3 regions of the Actinoallomurus sp. NPDC050550 genome follow, and region 1 is predicted to be linked to each of the others. Evidence: predicted binding sites of a transcription regulator. Region 1 holds the regulator's gene; each other region holds the start of a gene.

Region 1 (10,054 bases):
CTGATCTCCCGGCAGCGGTTCTGGGGCACGCCGATCCCGATCATCCACTGCGACGCGTGCGGCGAGGTCCCCGTCCCCGACGAGCAGCTGCCGGTGCGCCTGCCGGACGACCTGCGCGGCGCCGACCTGGCGCCGAAGGGCGTGTCGCCGCTGGCGGCGGCCCACGACTGGGTGAACGTCGAATGCCCCAAGTGTGGCGGTCCGGCCAAGCGCGACACCGACACGATGGACACCTTCGTCGACTCGTCCTGGTACTTCCTGCGGTACTGCTCGCCGGACTACACCGACGGGCCGTTCGACGTGGAGAAGGTGCGCCGGTGGATGCCGGCCGACCAGTACACCGGTGGTGTCGAGCACGCCATCCTGCACCTGCTGTACGCGCGGTTCTTCACCAAGGTGCTGTACGACATGGGGATGGTGGACTTCACCGAGCCGTTCAAGCGGCTGGTCAACCAGGGCCAGGTCATTCTGAACGGCTCGTCGATGTCGAAGACGACCGGCAACCTGGTCGACCTGGGCGAGCAGATCGCCGAGTACGGCGTCGACGCCGTGCGGCTGACGATGCTGTTCTCGGGTCCGCCGGAGGACGACATCGACTGGGCCGACGTGTCCCCGTCCGGTTCGGTGAAGTTCCTGGCCCGCGTGTACCGGGTGGCCGCCGACGTGACCTCCGCGCCCGGGGCCGACCCGGCGGCCGGGGACGTCGAGCTGCGCAAGCTGACGCACCGGACGATCGACGAGGTCACCCGGCTGGTCGAGGCGCACCGGTACAACGTCGCGATCGCGCGGATGATGGAGCTGACCTCCGCCGCCCGTAAGGCGATCGATGCCGGCGCGGGCGGCGCCGACCCGGCGGTGCGGGAGGCGGCCGAGACCCTGGCGGTCATGCTGTCGCTGGTCGCGCCGTACACCGCCGAGGAGATCTGGGAGCGGCTGGGCCGTACGGCTCCGGTGACCAGGGCGGGCTGGCCGACGGCCGAGCCCTCGCTGCTGGTCCAGGAGTCGGTCACCTGCGTCGTGCAGGTGGCGGGCAAGGTCCGCGACCGCCTGGAGGTGTCTCCGGACATCGCCGAGGGCGACCTGGAGCGGCTGGCCCTGGACTCGGAGAAGATCCGGGCGGCGCTGGGCGACCGGGGTGTGCGCAAGGTCATCGTGCGCGCCCCGAAGATCGTGAACATCGTGCCCGCCTGACGGGCGAATCCACCCGGGTCGGTGCCCCCCTGGCCGCCGACCCGGGTGGGATCACATCTTGCGCAGGACCGCCACCACGCGACCGAGGATCGTGGCGTCGTCGCCGGGGATCGGGTCGTACGCCGGGTTGTGCGGCATCAGCCAGACCTTGTCGTCGCGCCGCTTGAGGGTCTTGACGGTGGCCTCGCCGTCGATCATCGCGGCGACGATGTCGCCGTTCTCCGCGACGGGCTGCTGACGTACGACGACCCAGTCGCCGTCGGCGATGGCGGCCTCGATCATCGAGTCACCGGTGACGTTCAGCAGGAAGTGCGTGCCCTCGCCGACGAGCTGTCGCGGCAGCGCGAAGACGTCCTCGACGGCCTCCTCGGCGAGGATCGGGCCACCGGCGGCGATGCGGCCGACGAGCGGGACGTACGCGGGGGCGGGGCGCGCCGAGGCCTCCTGGCCGTTGGTGATCTCGTACGCCTCGTGCTCGGACTCGGTGGCGACCGCCGAGGATCCGGGCATGCGGACGACCACCGCGCGCGGCCGGTTCGGGTCGCGCAGCAGGAAGCCCTTGCGCTGCAGTGTCCGGAGCTGGTGGGAGACGCTCGAGGTGCTGGTCAGCCCGACGGCCTCGCCGATCTCGCGCATCGAGGGCGGGTAGCCGCGCCGCTGGACCGAGTCCCTGATCACCTCCAGCACCTTGCGCTGGCGGACCGTCAGCCCGCTCTCGTCGCCTGGGCCGTCCGGCATTTCCCGAACCTTGCTCATGGTGTCTCCGATGGATGTCTTCTGCGGTGACGCGCGGCCGCCGGTATTTCACTCCCGTAGAGGGACGTTATCGCTTCTCCGGGAAATGATCAAACAGGTGTTCGAAAAATGTGGAATTTTACGGTCCGGGCCTATGTCGGCTTTAGCTCGTACATGTGTTCGATAATAATTCCTGTCCGGCCGTTGGTGAAGGGCGGATGTCATCGCCGGGCCACTGTCGTACGGGCGGCGCTCCGAAGGGGGTGGTCGCCGTCGTGTGCCCGGGCGGGACATGGCAGGCTTGGGAGTCAGGGGTGCGCCCGCGCGAAAGCGCCGGCGCAATGTGATCCACTTCACCGTTCCGGCCGTCGGCGGCGTCTCCGCAGGTCGATGAGGGTGAGGCGTGCCATGGCGGCGGATCGTCGCGTCCGGCGGAGGGCGCGACACGCCGGTGGGGGCCGCGGATCTCCTCGTAGGCGGGCTCTTCGCGCCGGGTGCCTCATGTGGGTTGCGATGCCCTCGGTCGGGCTCTACGGTTGGACCACAACATCTAGTAGTTACATGGATGTAGTTCACCATAAGTTGTGGTTACAAGGTGAGGTTCGCGTAGAAGACGCGTGACTCGCTGTCAGGGGAGGAGTCCGGAGGCATGCACTGCCCGTTCTGCCGACACACCGACAGCAGGGTCATCGACAGCCGGGCGACCGACGACGGATCCGCCATCCGGCGCCGTCGCTCGTGCCCAGAGTGCGGTCGTCGCTTCACCACCCAGGAGACGGTCCTCATGATGGTCGCCAAGCGCAGTGGCGTCACCGAGCCGTTCTCCCGGGAGAAGATCATCGCTGGAGTGCGCCGGGCGTGTCAGGGCCGTCCCGTCAACGAGGACGCGCTCGCCATGCTCGGGCAGCGGGTCGAGGAGGCGATCCGGGCGACCGGAAACGCCGAGATTCCCTCGCACCAGATCGGGCTGGCGATCCTCGGCCCGCTCCGCGAACTGGACGAGGTCGCGTACCTGCGATTCGCCTCCGTATACCGGGGGTTCGAGACGCTCGACGACTTCGCCAAGGAAATCGAATCGCTGCGCGTGGCGTCCGACGGCGACGTCCTGTCCTAGGGCGGCGCCCGCGCCGCGGGCTGTACGGGTAATCCTGGAGGTGGGCCTGGTGTGCCCGAGAAGGGGGATGTCATGACAGAGACGGTGAGCGGCTCAGCCCGACGGGGTAAGGCGAGCCGCAAGGGCGTGAAGATGGAGCGCATCTTCACGCGGCCGGGCGTCCACCCGTACGACGACGTCAAGTGGGAGCGGCGCGACGTCGTCATGACCAACTGGCGCGACGGGTCGGTGAACTTCGAGCAGAAGGGCGTCGAGTTCCCCGCGTCCTGGTCCGTCAACGCGGTCAACATCGTCACGTCGAAGTACTTCCGCGGCGCGGTGGGGACCCCGCAGCGCGAGTGGAGCCTGAAGCAGCTGGTCGACCGGGTCGTCGGGGTCTACACCGAGACCGGCGTCAAGGAGGGCTACTTCGCCTCCGACGAGGACGCCGAGATCTTCGACCACGAGCTGAAGCACGCCCTGGTCAACCAGGTGTTCAGCTTCAACTCGCCGGTCTGGTTCAACGTCGGCACGGCCTCTCCGCAGCAGGTCAGCGCCTGCTTCATCCTGTCGGTGGACGACACGATGGAGGCGATCCTGGACTGGTACAAGGAAGAGGGCGTCATCTTCAAGGGCGGCTCCGGGTCGGGTGTGAACCTCTCCCGCATCCGCTCCAGCAAGGAGCTGCTGTCCTCCGGCGGCACCGCGAGCGGCCCGGTGTCGTTCATGCGCGGCGCCGACGCCTCCGCGGGCACCATCAAGTCCGGTGGCGCGACCCGCAGGGCGGCGAAGATGCTCGTCCTCGACGTCGACCACCCCGACGTCGAGGAGTTCATCGAGACCAAGGCGCGCGAAGAGGACAAGATCCGCGCGCTCCGCGACGCCGGCTTCGACATGGACCTCGGCGGCAAGGACATCGTCAGCGTCCAGTACCAGAACGCCAACAACTCCGTCCGTGTCTCCGACGAGTTCATGCGCGCGGTCGAGTCGGGCGACTCCTTCGGCCTGCGCGCCCGCCGTACGGGCGAGGTCATCGAGCGGGTCGACGCCAAGGGCCTGTTCCGCAAGGTCGCCAAGGCGGCCTGGGAGTGCGCGGACCCGGGCATCCAGTACGACGACACGATCAACGACTGGCACACGAACCCCGAGACCGGGCGTATCACGGCCAGCAACCCGTGCTCGGAGTACATGAGCCTGGACAACTCGTCCTGCAACCTGGCCAGCATCAACCTGCTGAAGTTCCTGGGCGAGGACAACACCTTCGACGTCGCGCGGTTCGTCAAGCTCAGCGAGCTGGTCATCACCGCGATGGACATCTCCATCACGTTCGCGGACTTCCCGACCGAGAAGATCGGCGAGACGACGCGGGCGTACCGGCAGCTCGGCATCGGCTACGCCAACCTCGGCGCGCTGCTGATGGCGACCGGCCACGCGTACGACTCCGAGGGCGGGCGCTCGCTCGCGGGCACCATCACCTCGCTGATGACCGGCGTGGCCTACCGCCGCTCCGCCGAGCTCGCGGCCGCGGTCGGCACGTACGAGGGCTACGCCCGCAACGCCGAGGCGCACAAGCGCGTCATGCGCAAGCACGCCGTCGCCAACGACGAGATCCGCACGCTCGACGAGATGGACAAGTCCATCCACCTCGAGGCCACCAAGCAGTGGCAGCAGTGCCTCAAGCTCGGCGAGAGGAACGGCTACCGCAACGCCCAGGCGTCACTGCTCGCGCCGACCGGCACGATCGGCCTCATGATGGACTGCGACACGACGGGCATCGAGCCCGACCTGGCGCTGGTCAAGTACAAGAAGCTGGTCGGCGGCGGCTCGATGCAGATCGTCAACCAGACCGTGCCGCGCGCCCTCAAGAAGCTCGGCTACCAGCAGGAGCAGATCGAGGCGGTCGTCGAGTACATCGCCGAGCACGGTCACGTCGTCGACGCGCCCGGCCTGCGCACCGAGCACTACGAGGTCTTCGACTGCGCGATGGGCGAGCGGGCCATCAGCCCGATGGGCCACGTGCGGATGATGGCCGCGGTGCAGCCGTTCCTGTCCGGCGCGATCTCCAAGACCGTGAACATGCCGGAGCAGGCCACCGTCGAGGACGTCGAGAAGATCTACTTCGAGGGCTGGAAGCTCGGCCTGAAGGCGCTCGCGATCTACCGCGACAACTGCAAGGTCGGCCAGCCGCTGTCGGTGGCCAAGAAGAAGACCGAGCAGAAGGTCGAGGAGGCGCCGGCCCCGGTCGTCGAGCGCGGCCCGGTCCGTACCCGCCTGCCCAAGCAGCGGTCCGCGACCGTCACCCGGTTCTCCGTCGGCGGCGCCGAGGGCTACATGACCGCCTCCAGCTACCCCGACAACGGGCTCGGCGAGGTGTTCCTCAAGCTCGGCAAGCAGGGCTCCACCCTGGCGGGCGTGATGGACGCCTTCTCGATGGCGATCTCCATCAGCCTCCAGTACGGCGTGCCGCTGGAGACCTGGGTCGACAAGTTCACCAACATGCGGTTCGAGCCGGCGGGCATGACCGACGACCCGGACATCCGCATGGCGACCTCGATGATGGACTACATCTTCCGTCGCCTCGCCCTGGACCACCTGCCGTACGAGACGCGCGCCGAGCTGGGGATCTTCTCCGCCGAGGAGCGCACCGCGCAGGCGGCGGGCCAGGACCCGGCGTCCCTCCACACGGAGGACGACGTCGATCGTGAGTCGCTCGCCCAGTCGGTCCCGGTCGAGCAGCCGAAGGTCAAGGAGCCCGAGCCGCCCGCGGCCGCGCACTCCTCGACCGAGCTGATCGAGAGCCACCAGGGCCGTACGGCTGACGCGCCGCTGTGCCTCACCTGCGGCACGAAGATGCGCCCGGCGGGCAGCTGCTACGTCTGCGAGGGCTGCGGCTCCACCAGCGGCTGCAGCTGAAAACGGGTCAAATTGCAGCTGATCCAACACCCGGGCTGATCGGCTACGGCCATCATGCCTGGTGACGAGGGGGATCCGGAGACGCTCCGGATCCCCCTCGACCTGTTTCTGCGAGTCGGTCCGTCGCGACATAAGTCCTCTCTAGTAGAGGAATAGATGAAATTTAGTGTGAAATAGATCAGAGTCGCCGCTCTCCTGTCTTCTGCGGGCAGGCACGGCGAACTGACCGACGGTGGGCGCCGTCTCTCAGCTATGCGTGGTGGCTGAAGGGTCCGAAGTGGCACTTCGGGGACCGCGCCGGCCTGTTGACCGCGGTCGCCGCGGCAGGCTTTCGCGGGCTCGGCGAGGCACTCGCCGCCGCCGATGCCGGACCGGACGCGTCCGCCCGGTTCACGGCGCTTGGACGGGCCTACCTCCGGTTCGGCCTGGACAATCCGGCACTGTTCGACCTAATGTTCCGCCCGGACCAGCTCCATGCCGACGACCCGAACCTGCAGGCCGCTCAGCAGCAGTCGTTCGCCGTGCTGCGGCAGGCCACGGCCGGCATCAGCGGGCGACCGCAGGAGCCGGAGGCGGCGCAGGAGCTGGCACTGCTGGCCTGGGCGGCCGCCCACGGCCTGGTCGCCCTCGTCCGTGACGGCGCACTGCAGGCGATGGCCGGGACCACCGCACAGGGCACCGCGCGCAGCTGGCGCATTCGCTGGTCGACCGTTTCACGAACGGCATGCGACCGCCCGAGCGCGCCGACTAGACGAAACGCGCAGCGGAAAAAGGGAACCGACCATGGCCGGTTCCCTTCGGCATGTCAGAGGTGATGTGCCGACGCCGGTGGATCGGAACGGTGCTCGGTGCCCTTCTATGCCGCGTGGGCGCGAGCCTGCAGGGAGCGGATGACGCCGATGTCGATCCCGATCTGGTCCGCGAAGGTCCCGGTGTCCCAGTAGGAGCGGATCCCGTCGATGAGGCCTTCGTCGTCGAAATGAAAGAACGATGCCATGTTCATCGAATAGGGCCGGCCGCCCGGAGAGAGGCCCATCGGGTCGGCCACCTCGGACGGGACGGTGAGCGTTCCGGTTTCGACGAACTCGCAGGCCGCGAATCGCCCGTGTGCCACTGTCGAGAGCATCTCCTGGCGAATGTCGGGGATGACGGTCGTGAACACCATCGACCAGACTGGCCGGATGCTCTGCTTGCCGCGAGTGGCCTGCGGACTGGTCGGGAACTGGATGACCACGTCTTCGGCCAGGTACGCCAGCGCCCCCTCGATGTCGTGGTCGCTGTACGCCCGGTGGAATTGGTCGATCTTATCGGTGAGTCGCATGCCCCGGGACAGTAGTGGCACATCTGCCATTTGGCAATCCTGTCAGTTGGCATGGGTGTCAAACGATCGCTACGCTGAGGCCGTGACGGCCAGCAGCGAGGACACCGGCCTGCGGGCGCGCAAGAGGAAGCGCACTCAGGAAGCGATCCTCGATGTCGCTCTGCGCCTCTTCGAGGAGAAGGGGTATGAGGCCGTGTCGGTGGAGGAGATCGCGGCGGTGGCCGATGTCTCGCCGCGGACGTTCTACCGATACTTCCCGGCCAAAGAGGACGTTCTTCTCGGCGGTCAGGGTGTCGAGGAGGCGACCCGTGAGGCGCTGGCCGAGCGCCGACCGGGAGAGACCGATGTCGACTTCGTGGCGCGAGCGATGCTCGCCGGTTTGAGCGCCGGCGATCCGGCTCGCACCTTGCGCGGATACCGCCTGGTCCAGACGGTGCCCGCTCTTCAGGCGCGGATGTTCCAGCTCGTCTGGCGCGGTGGCCAGGAGCATTTCGTGACGGCCCTGCTCGCCGACGGCCCCAGGACCCACGACGCCGAACTGCGTGCCCACGTGCTCACGCACGCCGTCACGGACGCGATGCGTGTCGCCGTCACGTTCTGGCTGGAATCAGGCATGCGTGGCCCTCTCCAACAGGAGTGCGAGAAGGCCCTTTCATTCCTCCATGAGGCGTTCGCCCGGCCAGAGTGACCGGGGCATGGGCTCCGCGGCGGCCCGGCGCCGGAGGCCGACCTGCCGCTCCGCGAAGCCCACCGCCACTGACATGCCCTAGCCCTGAACGGTCGGGCGGATGGTGATCTCGCCGATCTCGACGTCATGGGGCTGTTCGATGGCGAAGGCGACAGCGCGGGCGACCGCTTCCGGCGCGATGGCGAATCCGTCCATCGCGCGGCGGATCTGCTCGCGGTCGTCGGCGTTGTCGACAGAGTCGGTGAGTTCGGTGCGGACGTAGCCCGGCGACACCGCGGTCGTCCGGAGCACGCCATCGGTCGACTCCTGCCGCAGTCCTTCCAGGAGCGTGCGGACGGCGTTCTTGGTCGCGGCGTAGACCGCCTGGGTAGGGACGATCTTCAGGCCGGACGTCGACACCGTGGTCACCAGGTGGCCCTGGCCCTGCCGGCGGAACACGGGCAGGGCGGCGGCGATGCCATGGAGCACCCCGCGCAGGTTGACGTCGATCATCGCGGACCAGCCGTCGACATCGAGGTCGGCCATGGGCCCGATCTTGGCGATGCCGGCGTTGCCTACCAGCACGTCGAGCCGGCCGAACTCCGCCACGGCCCGGTCGACGAGTCGTTCGAGGTCCTCGCGGCGAGCGACGTCGGTGGCGCAGGTGATGGCACGTCCGCCGCGGTCGCGGATGTCCTGGGCGAGCTCGTCGAGGCGCTGGGTCCGGCGCGCGCCGAGGACGACGGCCGCGCCGTGCTCGGCGAGCAGGCGCGCCGTGGCCTCGCCGATGCCGCTGCTCGCTCCGGTGATGGCGACGACCTTGCCGCTGATGGCTGGCATGGGGGATCCCTCCAAAGTAAAGTGGACACATGTCCGCATAGCTTCGAACACTACCGGACACGTGTCCGCTTAGCCAGTCGCCGAGCAGAGGAACGATGGACTCAACCCGCCGCCGGGCCGACGCGGCCGACAATCGCGCGCGGATCATCCGCGTCGCACGAGAGGTCATCGCGAACGCGGACGAGGTGAAGCTCAACGCGATCGCGAAGCAGGCGGGGGTCGGCCAGGGAACCCTCTACCGCCATTTCCCGACACGCGAGGACCTGCTCGCCGAGGTCTACCGGGAGGACGTCGACGAACTCGTGGCGGCGGCCCCGGCGCTGCTCGCCGAACACGAGCCGCTCACCGCGCTGGCTCGCTGGTTCGACCGAGTGGTCGAATACGCGGAGGTCAAGCGTGGGGTGTTCGCCGCGGTCGAAGCGTCGGTGGGGCAGGACCTCTCCGCCCACGGCCTCGGCCCCATCGGCGACGCGCTGACCGCGCTCCTCGCCGCCGGCAAGGCCGAAGGGACTGTCCGCCCAGACGTCGACGCCCGCGACGTCATCCTCCTCATCGGCTATCTGACCCGCCTCGAGCAGGCCGAGTGGGACACCCGCGCCCGGCATCTGCTCCACGTCGTTCTCGACGGACTGCGTCGTCACGAGTAGCCCGCCACGGCAGGACCCGGTGATCAGCGCGCGACAGTGACGACGATCTTGCCGATCTGGGCGTTCGACTCCAGGTACCGGTGGGCCTCGACGATCTGCTCCAGGTCGAAGGTGCGGTCCACAACGGGCCGGAAGGCGCCCGAGCGCAGCCCGGAGGTCACGAAGGCCGCAGCCCGGCGCAGCCGCTCGGGTCGTCTCGTCGTCTCGTACAGCGTGTAGGTGCGCATGCTCAGCGCGGGCATGCCGAGGTCGAGCCCCGGATAGGGGGTCGGCTCGCCGCTCAGCGCGCCGTACACCAGGTGCATGCCCTCGTCGGCGACCACCTTGGCCAGCTCCATCACGCCGGGACCGGCGACCGCGTCGAAGACGAATTCGGCGCCCCGCCCGCCGGTCGCCGCCAGCACCCGCTCGACCACGTCCTCCGACTCAGTGACGATCACCTCCGCCGCGCCCTCCTTCAGCAGCGCCTCCCTCTTGGCGGTGGTACGGGTGAGGGCGATCGGCGTGGCGCCGATGCGGCGGGCGACATGGATGGCGGCCAGCCCCACGCTGCTGGACGCGGCGTTCAGCACCACCGTGTCTCCGGGGCGCATCCCGCCGACCTCCACCAGCGCGCCGTACGCCGTGACGTACGGCATCCACACCGC
Region 2 (10,054 bases), on a different contig from region 1:
CGACGACGATCTGGCGGTGCTGCCCGACCAGACGCGCGACGAGTCCGAGCTCGGCTGGGGCGGTTACTCCCTGGACGATGACGACGACGCCCGCCTGCAGGAGGACCGCCCGCCGCACTGGTAGCAGACCCGGCCCGAGCGCGCCAGAGTCCCCCTGACCATTCTCCCGCCGCCGGCGCGGGAGCCCGTGATTCACCCTCTTCACGAGGTCCGACGGGCTTGGGCGATGAGTTTTTCGGACTATTTCGGTCTTCTTAGTAGGGGACTCCGGGCTCAACTTCGCTGCAAGGTCTTCCAGCAAGATCAAAGAGCTTGTAACTTCGCGTCCGGCCGCGGGCAAGGGTCGCCCGGGACACGGCCGAATCCCCTTTCACGCAAGGAGAAGCGCATGTCGCTCGTCCACAAGACGATCGCCGCCACGATCGTGTCGGGCGTCGCCCTCATGGGCGCCGCCGGCACCGCCGAGGCCGCCACCGCCAAGCCGACCAAGCCGGTCACCAAGCGGTACCACGTCTCCAACGCCGCGAAGAAGGCCACCGCGCGGGTCGACGGGACCGTCACCTTCGCGGCCAAGACCACGGTCGTGACCGCCAAGGGCCTCAACAAGTCCAAGGCCACGGTTCTGCTCACGATCAAGGTCTACAAGGGCAAGAAGGCCGTCGCCACCCGCCTCGTCCCGGTTCGCCCCGGGCGCTTCGCGCTGAACCCGCTGAACCCCAAGGGCGGCCTCTTCAAGACGGCGGCTACCGAGGTGACGCTGAAGCTCGGTAAGGGCAAGCTGGTGCACGTCACGCCCAAGCGCGTGTTCTGAGCCCTCCCCGCATGACAGGAGCCCCCGGACCGCTCTCCGGGGGCTCTTCGTTGTGTCGGGTTGATGGCCGGTCTGGCCGGCGTCTGCTCGGGGAACGCGCCGCCGCGTCAGGTGAGATTCAGGGATGGGCCGGCAGGCCCAGGCCCAGCAGGAACCCGGCGACCGCCACCAAGGCCAGCGCGAGAATCAGTCTCCGGCTGCGGGGGCTCCGTCGCGGCGCGGGCGCGGAAGCGCACACTCGGGCCACGGGTTCGGCGATACGCGGCGGGTACGGCGTGTCGAGCTTCATGCGTGCAATCGGTTTGTCATGCCCTCATTCTTAGCCACCTAAACCTCGCTTGTCCGGCGAATCTGGATCTTGTACGGAGGTCCAGGTCAGGAGGGGTCAGACCTTGCGGGCCGTGGCGGCGATCGTCAGCTCCGACAGGGCCGCGCGGGCCTCCGCCGTGAGCGGCGCGCTCGCCAGCGCGCTGGACGCCTCGTCGGCGTACCGCTCGATCATCCGCTCGCAGGCGTCCAGCGCACCTGTCTCCACGATGACCGATCGGAGCCGCTCCACCCCGTCGGGACCGAGCGCGGGGTCGCCCAGCAGCCGCTCCACGGTCGACGCCTGCGCCGGATCCGCCCGCTCGAGGGTCAGCGCGATCAGGACGGTTCGCTTGCCCTCGCGCAGGTCGTCGCCCGCGGGCTTGCCGGTCTCGGCCGGATCCCCGAACACCCCCAGGACGTCGTCGCGCAGCTGGAACGCGATCCCCAGCGGCATGCCGTACGCGGACAGCTCCGCCATCGCCCCGGAACCGGCCAGCGCCGCACCCAGCTGCAACGGCCGCTCGACGGTGTACTTGGCGGCCTTGAACCGGACGACCCGCAGCGCCGCCTCCACCATGGCCCGGCCGTCCGCTCCCGACCCCCGCGCCTGCCCGACGAGGTCGAGGTACTGCCCGCACATCACCTCGGTGCGCATGACGTCGAAGATGGGCCGTCCACGGAGCAGCGCCTCCGGTGACAGGCCGCTGCCCTGGAACATCTCGTCGCACCAGGACAGGCACACGTCGCCGAGGAGGATCGCCGCGCCCGCGCCGAACGCCTCGGCCGAGCCGCGCCAGCCCGACTCGGCGTGCAGCGCCTCGAACCGGCGGTGGGCGGCGGGCTGACCGCGCCGCGTGTCGCTGCCGTCCATCACGTCGTCGTGGATCAGCGCGCTCGCCTGCAGGAGCTCGAGCGAGGCCGCCGCCGCGACGATCTCCGGCCGGTCCTCGCCGCCCGAGCCGCGCCAGCCCCAGTAGCAGAACGCCGGCCGCAGCCGCTTCCCTCCGGCCAGCAGCGCGTCGAGCGCGGTCAGCATGGGGGTCAGGTCGTAGCCGACATCGCTCAGTACGGGGCGCTGCCGGTCGACGAAGGCGTACAGCGCCGCGTCGACCTCCTTACGAACGCGACTGGGGGTCATACGATTGAGACTAGTGGGCCTTAACGCCCGTCCCGTTACCCTGGTCTGCATGACGTCCGCTCGCCCCACGATCCGGGAAGTGCTCGCCGCGGGCGAGCTCACGTTCTCCTTCGAATTCTTTCCGCCCAAGACGGAGCAGGGTGCCCGCAACCTGTGGCAGGCGATCCGCCGGCTCGAGGTGCTGCAGCCGACGTTCGTCTCGGTCACGTACGGGGCCGGTGGCGGCACCCGCGACCGTACGGTCGAGATCGTCGAGCGGATCGCGACCGATACGACACTCACCCCCGTCGCGCACTTCACCGCCGTCGACCACTCGATCCGCGAGCTGCGGCAGCTGATCGGCAGGTTCGCCGCCGTCGGCGTGCGCGACCTGCTCGCGCTGCGCGGCGATCCGCCCGGTGACCCGATGGGGGAGTGGGTCAAGCATCCGGACGGCGTCGAGTACGCCGAGGAGGTCGTGCGGCTGATCAAGTCGTCGGGCGACTTCAGCGTGGGCGTCGCCGCGTTCCCGTACAAGCATCCGCGGTCGCCGGACATCGACAGCGACACCCTCCACTTCGTGCGCAAATGCCGGGCCGGCGCCGACTACGCCATCACGCAGATGTTCTTCCGGGCCGAGGACTACCTGCGGCTACGCGACCGGGTCGCTGCGCACGGCTGTGACGTGCCGATCATCCCGGGCATCATGCCGGTCACCCAGCTCAGCACGATCGAACGCTCCGAGCAGCTGTCCGGCGCGCCGTTCCCGCCGGAGCTGGCCGAGCGGTTCGAGGCCGTCGGCGACGACCCGGAGGCGGTGCGCCGGCTCGGCATCGACCAGGCCGTGGAGCTGTGCCGGACGCTGCTGGACGAGGGCGTGCCCGGCATCCACTTCATTACGTTCAACAAGTCGACCGCGACGCGCGAGGTCTACGACCGCCTGGAGGTCAGCGGGAGCCGTCGCAACCTGTTGGTGCCGTAAGCGCGGCTCAGGCCACTGGTCTCGTCGCGGGGTGCGGGTGCCCATACGCCTCGTGCGAGGGCGATGCCGAGACTCAGACAGGCGAGGGGAATCGCGGGCAGGACGTACCGGTAGTCGAAGTCGATCGTGGCCGGCGGCAGGATGAGCAGCACCATCGCCGCCGCCCACGGAAGAAGCCCAGGCCCGCCCCAGGAGCGCCAGGCGGCGACGATTCCGGCCAGCCCGCCCAGCAGCATGAGACCGAGGATCGGTCCGGGCAGATAGACGTGATGCTGATATCCGCGGATCCAGCCCGCGTAGGGCTCGACGACACGCGGTGCCTGCGGCGGCTGGTGGTCGTAGGCCGCCATGTCGTTTCGGGCGTTGTCCATGGTGCTGGAGTGCTCGACCGGAGGTGCCGGTTCCTTCGGATGGAACTCATAGCGCAGTGCGACGCCGTAGTCCTTTGTGGGGCTCCAGCGAAAGGTTCGGGCGACACTGTGAGCGACCGTGGACAGGTAGTCGCCGGGCTGGGCAAGGATCGCTCGCTCCGCGAAGTCCTGCGCGAGTGTGTTGTTCGAATCGGTGAACCGGAACGTGGGAAGTCTGTTGATCGGCGAGGACGCGTTCCAGACGTAGGTCTCCGGCCGCATGCGCGGGAGTCCGGGCACGGGACACAGCGCCGTCTCTCCGGCGGGAGGGTGGACTTTCGCGCAGTCGGCGAACGACATCGCGCGCGACCACAGGAACACCCCGCCCGCGCCGCTCAGCGCGTAACGGTGGTAGCGGGAGTGGTACGAGACGGCGTACGCGCCCAGCGGCAGCACTGCCGTCAACGCCGTGACGGCGAGGGCCCGCCAGCCCGCGCGTCGCACGATCAGCCAGCATGGCAGCAGGAGCAGAAGGGCGAACCCGACGGTTCGCGTCACGGTGGCCAGTGCCAGCAACACACCTGCGGCGGTCGCGAGCGGAGCGGTGGGGCGCTCATGCCAAAGAAGCGCGGTGAACGCCGACACGACCAGGAATATGAACAGGGTGTCGGACAGCAGAAGGTGCTCGAGCTGGATCAGGTAGGCGTCGAACAGTACGGGCAGCACGACCAGGGTGGCTCCCCAGTCGGGCAGTCCGCTGCGCCGCAGCAGGGCATAGATCATCACAGCCGTGGCCAGCGTCAACGAGTGCTGCAGCCCGACCACCACCACGAAGCTGTGAAAGGGCTCCAGCGCCCGCAGCATCAGCGGGTAGCCGCCGGGGCGCTCCGGCCGCAGCGCCGAGCGCAGCGTCATCGCGAGGTAGGTGTACGAGTCGCCCACGAACCACAGGGCGGGCCGATAGCCGAGCATCGCCAGCATCCGGAGCACGATCCCACCGAGCATGGCGAAGCAGAAAACCCCGTATCGATGGACAAATCGCATCAAGGCAGGCTAGCCAAGCCGAGGATAACGTCAGATTACGGCAGATTTCTTTACGATTCGGTGGCAGACGGACGATCCGCGGGCGGCCTGCGAGTGCCTTTCCAAGATCACCATCGACGCGGCCCAGATGAGATGCGGGTCAGCGGCCGGTAGGTGTGCGGCGCCGCAGGTGGCAATGTCGACCGCGACGCGCGAGGTCTACGAGCGCCTGGAGGTCAGCGGGAGGCGCGCGCCCATCACCGCGTAGAGGGGCCCGCCCCCCGGAAACTGGAAACCGGTGAGCAGGTCCGTCATGCCGAGCGAGCGGTAGAGGTTACGGGCGGGCGTCTGGGCGTCGAGCGTGGACAGCACGACCGTGCGCTCCGGGCGCTCCGCGCACAGCGTGGTGATCAGCCTCCGGCCGAGCCCCTGGCCCTGACTGTCCGGGTGGACGTGCAGCTCGGCGACCTCGAACGTGTCGTCCATCCACTGCCGGGCGTGCGCGGCGCCGCCGATCTCGGTGAGCGCCGCGTGGACGACGTCGTGCCACCACTGCCCGGGCTCGCCGTGGAAGCCGTACGCGAAGCCGTTCACGTCGCGCCGCCGCCCGGCGACGAACGCGCGGAAGCCGGGGTACACCGTATGGCGTTCCATGATGGTGCGGCGACCCGGCATCTGCTCGGTCGGCGGCTTCATCGCCGCCGCGTAGGTCGCCAGCATCGCGTCGAGCCGCCGGAAGAACGTCCGTTTGTCGATCTCCCGTATCTGCGGCGCGGTGTCCCGCCGGGCTCCGAAGGCTGATCTCACGTGGCTCACTTTGGTATATAAGGCGGGATTTTCGACAGTGCGCCGTAAATGTCCCACAGAATCTGGGCCGCCGCCTTCTTCAGCTGACCGCGCTCCGTATCGAGCTGCTGCTGCCACGTCCGGGCGGCCGGACCCACCCAGGCGTCGCCGGCCGTACGGACCGGCGGATCCAGCGCGGCCTCCAGCGAATCCGCGCTCGCGTAGGCGCGTTCGTAAGCGGCGTACAGCTCGGCGTACTCCGGGTTGGGCCGCTGGGCGGGACTGCCCGGCGGACCGGCCGGCGGCTCCGTCGGCGGGCGGAGGGTGCCCGGGGAGGGCGGATAGGCGGTCACGCGTCCTCCTTCTGAGCGTCGGTGGCCGCATGGTGGGCGTCGGCCGGGTGGGCGGCCGAGGCATGACCAGCCGTGGCGTGGCCGGCGAGGTGCTGCAGCGCCGCCGAGCTCGGGCAGGCCGCCAAGGCGCGGTGCACCGTCCCGGAGTGACGGGCGTAGAGCTCGGCCGCCGCCTCGGGGTCCGTCGCGGCCGGGCGGACCATCGCCTCGTGCGGCGGGCGCGGAGTGGGGATCCGGTGCCCGGGCGGGGCCGCGGCTAGGTGCGTCAGCCCGATGTGGCCGAGAGCGACCTTCGCGCGCCGGTCGAGCCCGGCGTGCTCCAGCACGTGGACGACGTCGTCGTGCACGCCCTTCCGCGACGCCTCGTCGAGGAGCTCGCGGAGCCACTTCTCGTCCATCCTCAGATGATGGCTCACCAGGCCCAGCGACCCCCGGACGGCGGCAAGGCGCGCCTCGTGACCCAGCGCCGCGGCGATCAGGTCGGCGTTGCCGGCCGGGCCGAGACGGGAGTAGAGGCCCTTGACGTAGTCGGGGTCGTCGGCGTTGGCCGACAGCCGCTTCCAGACGTCGGCCGGGATCGGCCGGTGGGCGCTGAGCGCCCCGTGGATCGCGGCGGCGTCGGCGGCCCCGGCTCGGGTCGCGGCGTGCGCGTCGGGGAAGTGGCCGACCGTGTGTCCGGCACCGGCCGGCGTCGTACGGCCCGGACGGCCGCCGAGCCGGCCCACGCCAACGCGGGGCATGTTCGCGGCGCCCTTGCTCAGGTGCGCGTCGGCGTAGGCCCGTCGCCGGCCCAGCATCCCCGGCTGGGCACGGACCCAGCTCTCGACCGCCGCGGCCTGGCGGAGGCCGGTGCGCGGGACGCTCGGGGGCAGGGCGGCGTTCGTGCGCAGCCAGGCGGTGATGGCGTTCGAGGCGCTCGTCATCTGCTGGATCAGCTGAGCCATCGCGGCCGTGTCGATGCCGACGAAATCCTTGTCGCGCGCCGCACTGGCACGCAGACCGTCCTGTCCAGCCATAGGGCACCAGCTCCGGAGAGTGCGCTCAAGCCTCCGGTGACCGTTGTATCACCGCCTGTCGGCCGTTGTCCCCGACGACGCGGTCCCGATGCCGTGACCGACCGTCCGGCTCCGGTCACGCGTGCGGGCTACGCGACGTCGGCCCGTGTGCCGCGGGTCGGGGTCGTCGGGGCGCGGTGGCATGCCGCAGGGCGGACGGTCTGGCTGCGCGACAGCGAGCCGCTCGGTCGGGCGGTCGGGCTGCGCGACGGCGAGCCGCTCGGTTCGGGCGGGCTGCACGGTGGGGTGGGCTACGCGACGTCGGTCGGGGTGCCGCCGGTCAGGCGGAGCAGTTCCTCGTACGAGGTGGGGAAGACGGTGTGCGGGTGTCCGGCGGCGGCCCAGACGACGTCGTACTTGGCCAGCCATTCGTCGACGAGCGTGCGGATCGGCTGAGGGTGGCCGAGGGGAGCGACGCCTCCGATGGGCTGTCCGGTGGCCGCCCGGACGAACTCGGGGTCCGCCCGCTTGATCCGGGCGACGCCGATCCGCTCGGCGAGGCCGGTGGTGTCCACCCGGTGCGCTCCACTGGTCAGCACGAGCAGCGGCTCGCCGTCGGCGGCGAAGATCAGGCTGTTCGCGATGGCGCCGACGTCGCAGCCGAGCTGAGCCGCTGCGGTTGCGGCCGTCGGGGCGGCCTCCGGAAGCTCGCGGACCTGTCCGGTGGCGCCCAGTTCGCGCAGGCGGGCGGCGACGTGTTCGACGTTGGGGTGCATGGCAGCACCCTACGGCCGGTGGCGAGGTAAGAGGTTCCGAACTGCGACGACACATCTATTCGAACGCGTTGACGAATGCGGCGTCGGACGCTTTACTGAAGTACGTACTCGAACCTGTGTTCGAGTACGGCGCGGGACTCGCGGCCCGCGCCGAGGGGATCGTCTCTCGCGGGCAGCGCATGCCGGGCGAGATGCGACGGCCGGGCGGGGCGAGGGGAAGCGCTTCGCCCGGCCTCCCCTGGGCCCTCGGGCCCGCCCAGCGGAAGGAGGCATGTCATGTCCGCAAGGTCGTCAACTGCCGCCCCCCTTCGTCCAGCGCCACGGCGCAGGCCCGCCGCATCAGCGATGTCACTCCTTCAGACGGCCCGGCGCGGCCTAATCGAGGCCGCAGAGTCGGCCGCCCCGGCGCTGCGCTATGTCGCGGCCCACCTGGCCGCGTTGCGCGCCGCCGCCGCCGTGCTCGCCGAGCGCGCCGATCCCGGATCGCGCACCCGTGGTAGACCGCGCAGCGTCTGGGTGCTGCTCCCCGAGGCCGAGCCCGCGCTGCGCGAATGGGCGGCGTTCTTCGCCGCCGGCGCCGACAAGCGCGCCGCGGCGGAGGCCGGCCTGCCGCGTGCGGTCACCGCGGATGAGGCCGATGAGCTCCTGCGCGACGCGGAGATCTTCGTGTCGCTCGTCGAGACCACCCTCGGCGTCCCGGGCCAGCCCATGCTGCCCGCCGCCGGCTGAGACCCCTTCTGGGGACCGGCTCTTCACCGGAGCACGGTTCGTGCCCGCGGGTCCCGTCGTGGACCTCCCCCCGAAGCGGCGGGACCCGCGCGGCCGCTTACCATGCCCTGCTGCCGCCGGGCGGCGCTCCGCCCGCGCAAGCCGTCCGCCGCAAGCCGCGTGCCGCGTGCCGCCCCAGCCGCGCCGCGCGCCCTGCGCCACCTCCTGCCGCGCGCCACGTGCCGTGCCCACGGGGCCGCGCGCCCCGCCCCATGTGCCGCGCATCTCGCACCACGTGCTGCCCAGCCCCGCGCGGCGCGTGCCGAGCGCTGTGCCCTGCGGGCTGCGTGCCGCGTGCCGCGTGCCGCGTTGCGAATCTTGCGCCGCGTGCTGCGGGCTATGTGCCGAACGCTCGGTGACCGCGGCCGCGAGCCCTTCCGGAGGCGCATGCCCCCTGCGGAGCGCACCCCTGTCACCGAGCAGGCCGCCCGATGGGCTTGGAGGCCGGTGCCTCCTCGCGTGTTGCGGGGCGCAGGCGCCGCACGGCCTGGGCGAGGCCCGCCGCGCCGAACGCCGCCGCGACGAGCAGGGCGCTGACCCACAGCGGCGAGCGGTAGCCGAGTCCGGCGGCGATGGTGGCGCCGCCGATGGCGGGACCGGCGGCGGCGCCCACGTTGAGCGCCGCGGTCGCGAAGGATCCGCCGAGTGAAGGCGCCTCCTTCGCCGCGTACAGAATCTGGGCGATCAGCGTCGAGCCGACGGCGAACGAAAGGGTTCCCTGGACGAAGACCAGCACGAACGCGGCTACCGGGCTGCCCGCGGTCACGGCCAGGAGCACCCACCCGGCGAGCAGGGCGATCCCGCCCGGAACCAGGACCCGCATGGGCCGCGTGTCGGACAGGCGCCCGCCGATCGTCACCCCGGCGAACGACCCGAGGCCGAACAGCGCCAGTATCCCGGGCATCCAGTCCTCGGAGAAGCCGCTGACGCCGGTGACGAGCACGGCCAGGTAGGTGAACGTGCAGAAGGTGGCGGCGTTCACCAGCGCGGCCAGCAGCAGCACGACCAGCAGCCGCGGGCTCCGCAGTGCCCGCAGTTCGCGCCGGGCCCTGGGACGGGCCCCGCCGCCGGTCGCCCGCGCGGTGTCCGGCACCGAGCGCAGCACGGCGAAGACGGCCGGGAGACAGACCAGGGCCACGGCCCAGAACGCCGACCGCCAGCCGAGCGCCTGACCGAGCGCGGCTCCGGCGGGCACGCCGGCGACGCAGGCGAGCGTGATGCCGCCCAGGAGGACGGACGTCGCCCGCCCCTTGGCGTTCGGTGGGACCAGAGCGGTGGCCGTCGCGAGGCCCACGGCGAGGAAACCGGCGTTGGCCAGCGCCCCGAGCACCCGGGTCACGAGGAGCACGGACAGGCTGCCGGTGACAGCTCCGATGACGTGCACGAGCATGAACGCGATCAGGAAGACGAGCAGCGCCCGCCGCCGGGGCCAGCGCAGGCTGAGCACCGCCATCAGCGGTGCTCCGACGATCATTCCCATGGCGAAAGCCGACGTCAGCGCGCCGGCGGCGGGGATGGGCACTTTCAGGTCACGGGCGATGTCCGGGATCAGCCCGGACAGCATGAACTCGGACGTCCCCTGGGCGAACACCGTGAGGCCGAGGACGTAGATGACGAAGGGCATGAGCGGAGACTCCACAACCGCGTCGGAACGAGGACACGGCGCGCCGGCACGGCATCCGGGACCGACCGTGTGGCGCGGCGGAGGACGGGGCGGGCGCTACCGGGTGAAGGAGACCGGGCTCGGCACGAAGACGGCCGAGGCCATGGGCCTCCTGGGGAGA
Region 3 (10,054 bases), on a different contig from region 1:
CTGTTCTTTGGCAGCGGGAACGGCGTGCGGTCCACCGGGATCGCGGTGATCCCCACCTTGTGAACGATCTTGCCGGAGGAGTCCCGGATCACGGTGCCCTTCGGGATGTGCACCTCGAGGCCCGGGATGCGCGGCGTGCGCAGCACCGTTTCTTTGCTCGCCGGCGAGGTGATCCGCTGTTCGTGGGCGGTGTCGAGGAGCGGCATCCAGATCGTCTGGGGCAGCGGTGTGGTGGTGCGGGGGGCGAGGTTCACCGCCTCGTCGAACACCCCGTACGACCGGCCCTTCCGGTCCGCGCTGCTGCCGTCGATGTGTAGTACCTGGCGTCCGGCGGGGGCGCCGCGCAGCAGGAACGTGCCGTCGGCGCCGGTCGTGGTGTGCGCGTCGCCGACACTGAGGGTCACGTCGGGCAGCGGGTCGCCGTTCAGCGTGAGCGCGCGCCCGGACACTGCCGTCACGCCGGGCGCCGTCTGCAGGCTGACGGGCGTGTCCATGGGTGCGCGGCCCCAGCCGGTCGTCCATGGTCCGCCGCTCAGGCTCGCCTTGGCAGGCTGCCACTCCTGCGTTTTCGGTTTGCCGCCCGCCACGGTGGCGGTCGCGCGAGGCGCCACGTTTGTACGGGCACCGGTGGCCGGGGAGTTCTCCGGTTTCGCCCCGGCGGCGCTGCGGGTCAACGTGACGGTCGCCGAGCCGGTGGTGCCGCGCGGGTCGACGACCACCTCGTACGGCAGCTTCTCGTAGCCGGGGATCGGCTGCGGCAGCGCGGGCAGCACGAGCTGGTCGCCGTCGCCGCCGGCGAACGATACGCCCCACGGCAGGTACACGGTGAGCGCCGGGTGACGGGCGAACGTGCTACCGGCGACGTGCAGCGTCAGGGTGTCGCCGGGCGAGCCGGTGAACTGCAGCAGCGAGCTCTGTCCCGGCTTGTCCGCGGTGACCTTGGTGCCGCCTCCGACGGTCAGCGTGCCGACCTGCGTGATACGGGCGACGCGCACCCTGACCGAACTGGTCTCGCCACGGTACGGGCCGACGATCAGCCGGTGCGTGCCGGTCGCATGCGGGATGAACGGGATGCCGCCGCTGCCCGCCGGCAGCAGCACGCGGTCGCGCACGTTCTCCCCGTAAGGCCCGGTCACCCGGGTGAAGACACCGAAGTCCTTGCCGCTCGCCGGGTCGGAGTAGCCGACCGATAGCGGCTGATTCTTCGTGGCCGGGAACGTCAGCTCGGTGAACTGGCCAGGGCGCAGCGCCCGCACGGTCCTGGCGCCGCCGATGTCGATCGTGCCGGTGGCGCGGGTCGACAGCGTGACCGTGGCCGAGCCGTGCCCGGTGCCGTCGGGATCCAGCACCAGCAGGTAGTCACCAGTGACCGGAACGGCCTGCGGGAACGGGTACCCGGCGTCGCCGACGAACCAGCCCGGCGGTACGAAGTCCTCGACGAACGCCGGCTTGCCGTCCTCGCGCGTGTACATGTAGCCGGGCGGGCGGTCGTACTGCTCACGGCCGAAGCCCGCACCATACGGGTCGTACGCCGGCGCCCACAGCTGCGTCTTGATCGTCGAATGGGTAATGCCGAGGTCGAGCTTCTGCCCACGCACGGCGTGGAACCGCAGTAGCGCGATCTTGCCGACGCCGATGCTCACCCGCTTGCTCGCGCCGTTGACCGTGATCGTCCCGGTGGACTGGACGTCCGCGGCCGTGTACGCGCCGGGCTTCGGGAAGATCGTGCGCGGCACCGGGAAGAACGCCTGCGCGCTGGCTGCCGTCCCGCCCGGCGTTTGCACGAAGACCGGGCCCGCGCCGGCCGCGTCAGGCACCGTGACCCGCAGGGTGCGGGACGTGGCGGAGGCGACGCGGGCACGAGTGTGGCCGAACGTGACGACGTCGTGCGCCGCATCGGCGAACCCGCTACCCGTGATCGTGACCGTGTCGCCCCGGTCGCCGACGGTGCGAGACAGCTTCGTGACGCTCGGGCGCGGCTGGACGGCGGCAACCGTGAACCGGTCGTACGCGGTCGCGGTGGCGCCGTGCGCCCGTACGGTGACCGCGCCCTCGCGTGCCCCCCTCGGCACCGTCACGGTGAGACTCGACGCGGACGCGGCGGTCACGGCGGCGCGCGCGCCGGCGAAGGTGACCGTGTTCTGCTTCGGCGAGGCCGCGAACCCGGTGCCGGTGATCACCACGCGCGCGCCCGGCGCGGCCCGCTCCGGCACGACGCTCAGCACGGACGTCTTCGACGTCGGGTAGCGGTGGATCGCGGTGAGGTTCCCGGAGGCGTCGTAGTCGTATCGCGCCGTGTCCCCGTGCGCGGCGCTGACCCCGGTCAGCCGCCCGGCCGCGTCGTGGGCGTAACGCACCGGCCCGACCGCGCCGGCCGGTTTCGCCGATGCGGGCCGCGCGCCCACCGGCGCCGCGGGCAACAGCGCCGCCGCGAACGTGGCGACCACCCCCGGGATCGCCCACCTGGTCGTTCGGCGTGTGGTGCGCAGTACCTGCCCCGTCGCCACGGTCCCTCCTCGCCCGAAATGCCCCGACCGAATAGGAAACCCTGCCGCGCCCGAGATCCGCAGCACAGTTCAGGACGGCCTTAAACAACCAGGTCAGCGAGTCGCGGTGGTGCAGAGGATCGCCACGCGGGTGGAGGCGAGCACCATGGCGATGGCCCGTCGGGAACTCTCATTACCACCGCGCCCACATCGCCGAGACGGCTACGGATGCACCGCCGCAGCCGTTGCTCACGTGTGACTGAGCGCTTCAGCTGGCGGGCATCGCCATTCCGGGTGCTGCGCTACCGGGCCAGGATGTGGTGGGCTGGAGCCTGGTCGCGATCATTGGCACCGGGCGGGGTTGGTGTCGATATGCGCGAGTCGGCTGCTTGGGCGGGATCAGGCTGGTGATCGGTGTGGGTCCGAACGGGTCCGGGGTGGGCTTCGAGGTCACGGTCGGGAACGGCGGGTCCCCGGTGATCCTGCATGTTCCGCATGGATCCCGGGCTTTGACCGCTCATGCTCGTGAGGCGATCCTGCTCGATGACGCCGCGTTGTCCAGCGAGTTGGATCACATGACCGACGCGCACACCGGGCTCATCGCCACTCGTGCCGCCAAGGGCGCCGACCTGGCCCCGTGGGTGTTCAGTAACCGGCTGTCCCGGCTGGTCATCGACCCCGAGCGGTTCCCGGACGAGCGCGAGGAAATGCGAGCGGTGGGCATGGGCGCGGTGTACCTGTGCACCTCGCACGGTGCGAGGCTGCGTGCCGAGGATCCGGACCACATCGAGGATCTGCTTGCTCGGCACTACCGCCCTTACGCCGAAGCCATGGCCGCTTTGGTGGATGCCCGCGTGGCCGCGACGGGCCACGCGGTGATCCTTGACGTGCATTCCTATCCCAGCCGCGCCTTGCCGTATGAGTTGCATGTGACAGGCGACCGGCCTGCCATTTGTCTGGGTGTCGACACCTTTCACACTCCCGGCTGGCTGCATGAGGCCGCGGTGGAGGCGTTCTCGTGCTTCGACGACCTTGGCGTGAATACCCCCTTCGCCGGTAGTTACGTCCCGCTCAAGCATTACCGGCAGGCCAAGGCGGTAATGGCACTGATGATCGAGATCCGCCGAGACCTCTACATGACCGAACCCGGAGGAGCCCCGGGCGAGGGCATCACAGCGGTCGTGCACGCAATCACGAACCTTGTCGACGCGGTGGTCACAACCGGGCGCCGCCGCTGAACGGGCCTCTGTACCCGCTCATGCCGTCCTGCCCCGCCGCCGCTGTAGGTTCCGCGGTCCTGTGAGCACTCGCAGGCCCGTGCCACGAGGGCGGTTAGGTGCGGCCGTGGAGCTCAAGGCTCCCATCATCACTGCCGTCGCGGCCGCCCCTGTCAGTACGATGAGCAAGACAATCATGGGCCGCTTCGGCGGACGCCAAGACCGGCTGACCGGTTGACCGGCGTCCGGACCGACCGCGGTGGAAGGACCTGGCACCGAGATATCAGGTGGGTTCCCGGTGTCCCGTGCGTCGGCGGGTGCTGCTGCCGGCAGTCCGGCGCTTCGCTCATTGACGAACTGAAGGTCGTCGGAGGAATGGGCGGGCGTGAGCATCGGGGTTCGGCATCTGGGCCCTCGCCCCCGCAGCCGCCCCTACCATCGCGGCGTCTCATGCCTGGTCTGCTACCGCCGGCGACCGGCCCGCTGCCGGGCGCCGAGCGGATTCCGCTGTCAAGGCCATGGCAGTGGACGACCCGGTCGGCGGTGGCGGTGGCGGCCCCAGCGTCGGCGTCAACTTCAACATCGACCTCGGCCAGCTCGCCAAGTCGATCCAAAGCTGGGCGAAGTCCTCCACCACCCAGCAGGAGATGGTCGAGAACGCCGCCAACACAGCGTGGTACGCCGGTCATCAGCACTACAACGTGATCGCCCCAACCCGGCCAATCTCGCGACGATCGTGACGTATGCAAGTCTCCCGAAGGCGAGCGGGTTCGTCTACTGCAACGGCCATCTGCAGTCGTTGCTCATTGAGCCCGGATTTTGCCCATCCGGTGCTCATGATCATCCGAATTGCTCACGGATCCGCAGATCCTAGAGGGGGGCAGGCGGCCTGCCTGCTGCGGTCAGTGTCTTTGCCGGGGTGCTGGTGGCGTGGACTCGGCGCCGTACCGGCAAGGTCACCGTGACGATCAGCCGGGGCGGCGAGCGGGAGCTTTCCCTTACCGCCGACCACGTCCGTGGGCTGACCGCAGACCAGGTGGCCGGGCTGCGATCTGGTCGGGTGCGGTGGTCCGGCAGAGTCGCGGGCAGATATTGGGCATCGTGTTCTGCCCCTCGCCAGTGAGTATCGGGTCATTCAGAGCAGGGTGAGTTGTTCGGGTTCGGGAGGCCGGGTGGGGGAGGGCGCGGGGGTGGGAGTGCGGCGGGCGTTACGTCGTCCGCCGATGCCGTGCTTGTCGGCGAGGTCTTTGACGCGTTGGGTGATGCGGTGCTGGTAGTCCTTCGGGGCGTAGGCACCGCGGCCGTACAGGCGGGCGTAGGGCGCGACGAGCTCAGGGTGGTGCTCGCGGAGCCAGGCCGTGAACCATTCGCGGGCGCCGGGGCGTAGGTGCAGGACAATGGCGGAGACGGAGGTGGCGCCGGTTTCGGCGATCCGGCGTACGGCCGCTTCCAGTTGGCGTGGGCCGTCGGTGAGGTAGGGGACGATCGGTCCCATGAGCACGCCGCATCCGATGCCGTGCTCGTTGAGTGTCGTGCAGACCTCGAGGCGTTTGAGCGGGCTGGGTGTGCCCGGCTCGAGCAGCCGCCACAGCTCCCTGTCGACGAAGCCCACGGACACCGCCGCACCGACCTCGGTGCGGTCGGCGGCCTCCTCCAGCAGCGGCAGGTCGCGCAGGATCAGCGAGCCCTTGGTCAGAATCGAGAACGGGTTCGCGGCGTCCCGTAGCGCCTCGATGATGCCCGGCATCAACTGGTAGCGGCCCTCCGCCCGCTGGTAGCAGTCGACGTTGGTGCCCATCGCGATGTGCTCACCGGCCCACTTCGGTGCGGCGAGCTCCCGGCGCACCAGCTCAGGAGCGTTCACCTTCACGACGATCTGCGAGTCGAAATCCCGGCCCGAGTCGAAATCCAGGTATTCATGCGTGCGGCGGGCGAAGCAGTTGTGTGAAACGACGCCGTTGGCGATGAAGTCTCCGGTCCCGGTGGTGATGTCGTACATCGGCAGGTCCAGGCCGGTCGCTTCAACGGACGTCACACCGAGCCGGGCGCTCGTCTTGATCGCGAGACCTTCGATGTTCTGCTTCCGCGTAATCGCCGGATCCACCGTATGGAAGAAGCGGAGCCGCTCAGCGATGCCGCCCAGGAGCCGGATCACAGTATTCGGCAGGCCCACAGCATTCTTCGGCTGCTCAACCCTGTATTCGAACCCCAGATGCTCGAGGCCTTCCGCGATGTGCCTGATGATTTCCTGGTCGGTATTCGATATTCGGAGAACACCGGTCGAGCAGCTTCCCTCTGCATCGAAAATTCCGGCAAGAAAACCTTTATGCCACTCCGTCGTTGCCTCCGTGGGCCATGCGATGATCCGCCTGATGGCCGCGTTACCCGCCGTGCTCTGGTTGCGGATGGCACTGAGATAGGAGTACGAGCCGAGTTGACCGTCGCCTCGGATCATCCCGCACAGGTAACCGGCACGGTAATCCGCGTCCTTCTTAGGCGGCTCGGCGAACGATCCGACGCCCATCAGCTTGTTGTTGCGCGTCAGGTGCGGACGTCGACCGGCGCCGCGCTCGGTGCCCGTGACGTACTTCCAGCCGCGATCGCTCAGGAACCTGTGATCGCCGCTCGCGATCAACTCCGTCCCGTCCTCGAGGCGGATCCGGTATGCGGGCTTGATAGTGCTCCAGTGTGCGAGCACCTTGGTGGCGACATAGCGGCGGTGACTTCCGACCACCTCGGTGCCGTACACCTCGTCGCCGGCGCGGATGTCGCGAAGCGGCTTCGTGCGCCCGTCCGCCATCAGGATCGGGGTCTCGCCGGACAGGCAGTACACACATGCATGGCTGCAGCCCCGGTAGGGGTTGATGGTCCACCGGAACGGCACGCGGGAGGCGCCAGGGACCTGGTTGATGATCGACTTGGCTCTGATCTCGTGGAAGGTGATCCCGCGGAATTCGGGCGTGTCGATCGTCACGGGGCTTCCGAACAGTCCCGGCTCCTCGCCGTCCAGCGACAACGCATCCCAACGCATGCCCCCACCCTAGAACATGTGTTCGATGATCGCCCATCGGCTCGGCGGCTGCTTCTCACCGTGGCGCCTGCCGTGGGTGGACGGCGGCTCCGGCCCGGGCGTTGACCCGCTCACCTGCGGTCGGTGAGTGCGTAGGCGACGGCCTGGTCGATGGAGAGCCTGGTGCCCTCCTCGAAGGCCTTGCCGAAGGTCTCGTCTCCCAGCGCGACGCGGGCGCGCCGCTCACAGAGCCGGTGGCCGGCGGCCAGATGCCGCTGGGTCAGGGGAGCGGCGGTGAAACGCCAGATCGCGTGGGCGCAGCCGAGCAATCGGGCGGCGCGTTCCGGATTACGCTCGGCGGCGTCCCAGGCGAGGACTTCCAAGCAGTGGGCGATGCCCCACCCGTCGATGTAGGGGGAGACCCGCAGCCTCTCCCGGACCAGCTCGATCGCCCGTTCGCGGTCGCCGATGAGCCACTGGGCGATCCCGTACAGCCCCAGCGAACGTGCGCGGGTCAACGGAGCGCCGGCCGTTTCCGCGGTCTCCAGGGATTGCTCGCCGAAGGCAAGGGAACGGTCCGCGTCGCCGAGAAGCGCGGTGGCGTAGGTCAGGTAACGGAGGGTCATCCATACGTCCGCGCGGTCGTCGAGGGCCCGCAGCCGGGCGAGTGCGTCCTCGAAGAAGGTCACGGCGCGGTGCAGGTCGTCGCAGAAGAACGCGTGAATGCCGCGGAGCATGACGACATGGGCTCGGGCCGGCTCGTCATCCAGGCGTTCGGCGAGCGCGAGGCACTGGTCGATCCGCGACAGCCCCGCGTCCCATTCGGCCAGGAGGAGAGCCGTCCATCCGTCGATCCAGAGGGCCTTGGCGCGGGCCGGGCTCGGCTCCGGGTTGAGGGTCAGCGCCCGATCGAGCCAGTACCGTCCCTCGCGATGGCGGACCGACATGGTCCAGTAGTGCCGCAGGGAACCGGCGATCCGTAGCCCGGCGTCCGCCTCGCCGGGCTCGCTCAGGCAGAACTCCAGCGCGGCTCGTACGTTGGCGTAATCGCGCTGCAGCAGGTCGAACCCCTCGACCTCTCCCGGGCTCAGGAACTGACGCTCCGCCTGCCGGGCCACCTCGGCGAAGTGGTCGCGGTGACGCGTCCGCACCGCCGTGCCCTCGCCGGACCGAGCCAGGCGCTGGGCGCCGTACTCGCGGATCGCCTCCAGCATCCGGTAGCGGGAGACGTCCTCGGACGTCGTACGGGTCAGCACGGACTTGTCCAGCAGCCCGTCCACGAGCGCGAACATGTCCACGCTCTCGATTCCGGAACCGGAACAGACCTGTTCGGCGTCGTCGAGGTCGAAGCCGCCGCTGAAGACCGACGCTCGCGCCCACAACCGCTGTTCGGGCGCGGAACACAGGTGGAAACTCCAGTCGATCGCCGACCGCAGGGTCTGTAGCCGTGGCATGGTCACCTGCGCGCCCGCGCCCAGGACTTCCAGAGAGTGCTCTTCCAGGCGGGTCAGGATCGCCTCGACGGGCATGGCCCGCACCCGTACCGCGGCGAGCTCGATCGCCAGTGGGATGCCGTCCAGGCGCCGGCAGATCCCGGCCACCGTCGTACGGTTGTCGTCGGTGATGGCGAAGCCCGGGAGCGCGATCGCCGCGCGTTCGGCGAACAACCGCACTGCGTCATCGCGCGCCGGCGGCTGCTCTTCCTGCGGCACCGGCAGCGGCGCCAACTCCACCAGCCACTCCCCGGTCACGCGCAGCGCCTGCCGGCTGGTCGCCAGGATCCGTACCTGGGGCGCGGCCCGCAGGAGATCGGTGGCCAGGCACGCGCAGACGTCCACCAGATGCTCGCAGTTGTCCAGTATCAGCAGCAGATTCTTATCCGCCAGGAACCACGCGAGGGCCTCCGGCGCGGCGGACCTCGACTCGCCGGGCATCCCGACCGCGTCCCCGATCGCCCGGGCCAGGAATCGCCCGTCCGCGAGTGCGGCGAGCTCCACCAGGCGTACACCGTCGGTGAACCTGCGTCTCAGCTGCCCCGCCGCCCGTTGAGCGAGCCGTGTCTTGCCGACCCCCGGCCCGCCGGTCACGGTCACCAGCCGGTTGCGCTGGAGCAGCCGCTTGATGTCGCCGATCTCACGCCTGCGCCCCACGAAACTGGTCAGCTCCACGGGAAGGTTCCCCGCCGATGACATCGAGTCCGGACCGGCCATGGCGGCTCACCGCCCCTCCGCCACGGTCCAGGCCGCGATCTGGACCCGGGAGGTGAAGCCGAGCTTGGTGAGGATGTGCTCGACGTGGCCTTCGACGGTGCGCTGAGCGATCATCAGGTTGGCGGCGATCTCCTTGTTGCTCATGCCCTGGGAGATGAGTTCGGCGATCTGGGTTTCGCGGTGCGTGAGGGGTGACAGGCGGCGAGCTTGTGGTTCCGGCACGTGAGGCGTCTCTTCCAGCGCGTCCGCGAGTAGGTCGGCGTACGACATCGCCGTCCCTCGCGCGAAGGAAGAGCGGTAGGCGGCGGGGCCGAGGGCGGAGCGTACCTGTGTCTCACACTCGTCGTGGAAGCCCCGCAGGTAGAGGAACGGCTCGCCGCCGAACGAACGCCACAGTCCGTCCAGCGCGCCGAGGAGGGTGGCGGCCCTCTCGGTCTGTCCGTCGGTGGCGGCGACCCAGGCGAGTACCTCCAGGGCGCGGGCCAGGGCCATGGGGTCATCGAACGGCAGGGCGAGCCGGATGCTCTCCCTTTCCGCCGCGACGGCTCCGGTGGTGTCGCCGGATCGCCAGCGCAGGATGCCGAGCACCCAGAGCAGGTTCGAGGTGAGGGTACGCACACCGTTGCGTTCGCACCATTGGAGTCCCTCCCGGCAGTGGTCGATCCCCGCCTCGATGTCCATGGTGAGCACCGCCAGGATCGCCATCCGGATCAGGGTGAGCACCACGGCGGGCTCGTCGTCCAGGGCGCGGTGGACCGAGAGCGCCTGCCGATACAGGGATCCGCACTCGGCGAGCCTGCCGTCGTTCATGTCGGCGTAGGCGGTGAGCTGGGCGACCCAGGCGCTGCCGCTCTCGTCGTGCAGCCTTTCGGCCAGCGCACCGCTTTCCTTCAACAGCAGGCGCGCGGTGCTCAGCTCTCCCTGCAGGAGCGCGAGCCAGGCATCGGCCCACAGGGCCCGCACGCGCGTGCGGGTCGGGCGGGTGTCGAGCGAGAGCGCCTGGTCCAGCCAGCGACGCCCCTCGCCGTGGAGGCCCGTCACCTGCCAGTAGTAGCTCAGGCCGGCGGCCATCCGCTGCGCGGTCTCCACCCGATCGGGGTCGGTCAGGCCGTGCTCCAGCGCGATGCGGAG

Evidence for each region. The regulator LexA, encoded in region 1, represses DNA repair genes until DNA is damaged. The targets are predictions, from matches to a motif close to TCGAACANNTGTTCGA.
Region 2: a site for LexA is predicted at 7,611-7,626, ahead of AB0I04_RS02765 (SAV_6107 family HEPN domain-containing protein). Genes of this name have one in related genera too.
Region 3: a site for LexA is predicted at 6,745-6,760, ahead of AB0I04_RS21220 (intein-containing Rv2578c family radical SAM protein). Genes of this name have one in related genera too.

What each region holds. Positions count from the first base shown of each region.
Region 1 is NZ_JBFAJC010000007.1:165,289-175,342, reverse strand. Features, by position in the region: gene leuS (leucine--tRNA ligase) at 1-1,191, shown strand, start outside; gene lexA (transcriptional repressor LexA) at 1,243-1,947, opposite strand; gene nrdR (transcriptional regulator NrdR) at 2,576-3,040, shown strand; gene AB0I04_RS12800 (vitamin B12-dependent ribonucleotide reductase) at 3,113-5,932, shown strand; gene AB0I04_RS12795 (TetR-like C-terminal domain-containing protein) at 6,238-6,747, shown strand; gene AB0I04_RS12790 (nuclear transport factor 2 family protein) at 6,789-7,253, opposite strand; gene AB0I04_RS12785 (TetR family transcriptional regulator) at 7,336-7,941, shown strand; gene AB0I04_RS12780 (SDR family oxidoreductase) at 8,020-8,760, opposite strand; gene AB0I04_RS12775 (TetR family transcriptional regulator) at 8,856-9,407, shown strand; gene AB0I04_RS12770 (zinc-dependent alcohol dehydrogenase family protein) at 9,431-10,054, opposite strand, start outside.
Region 2 is NZ_JBFAJC010000002.1:91,739-101,792, forward strand. Features, by position in the region: gene AB0I04_RS02715 (hypothetical protein) at 1-124, shown strand, start outside; gene AB0I04_RS02720 (hypothetical protein) at 389-811, shown strand; gene AB0I04_RS02725 (hypothetical protein) at 930-1,100, opposite strand; gene AB0I04_RS02730 (polyprenyl synthetase family protein) at 1,197-2,258, opposite strand; gene metF (methylenetetrahydrofolate reductase [NAD(P)H]) at 2,308-3,219, shown strand; gene AB0I04_RS02740 (phospholipid carrier-dependent glycosyltransferase) at 3,168-4,613, opposite strand; gene AB0I04_RS02745 (GNAT family N-acetyltransferase) at 4,812-5,399, opposite strand; gene AB0I04_RS02750 (hypothetical protein) at 5,405-5,731, opposite strand; gene AB0I04_RS02755 (hypothetical protein) at 5,728-6,747, opposite strand; gene AB0I04_RS02760 (YbaK/EbsC family protein) at 7,038-7,502, opposite strand; gene AB0I04_RS02765 (SAV_6107 family HEPN domain-containing protein) at 7,848-8,231, shown strand; gene AB0I04_RS02770 (Cmx/CmrA family chloramphenicol efflux MFS transporter) at 8,683-9,894, opposite strand.
Region 3 is NZ_JBFAJC010000014.1:145,452-155,505, reverse strand. Features, by position in the region: gene AB0I04_RS21240 (RHS repeat-associated core domain-containing protein) at 1-2,507, opposite strand, end outside; gene AB0I04_RS21235 (N-formylglutamate amidohydrolase) at 2,894-3,724, shown strand; gene AB0I04_RS21230 (hypothetical protein) at 4,222-4,443, shown strand; gene AB0I04_RS21225 (hypothetical protein) at 4,593-4,826, shown strand; gene AB0I04_RS21220 (intein-containing Rv2578c family radical SAM protein) at 4,839-6,734, opposite strand; gene AB0I04_RS21215 (AAA family ATPase) at 6,845-8,881, opposite strand; gene AB0I04_RS21210 (LuxR C-terminal-related transcriptional regulator) at 8,930-10,054, opposite strand, start outside.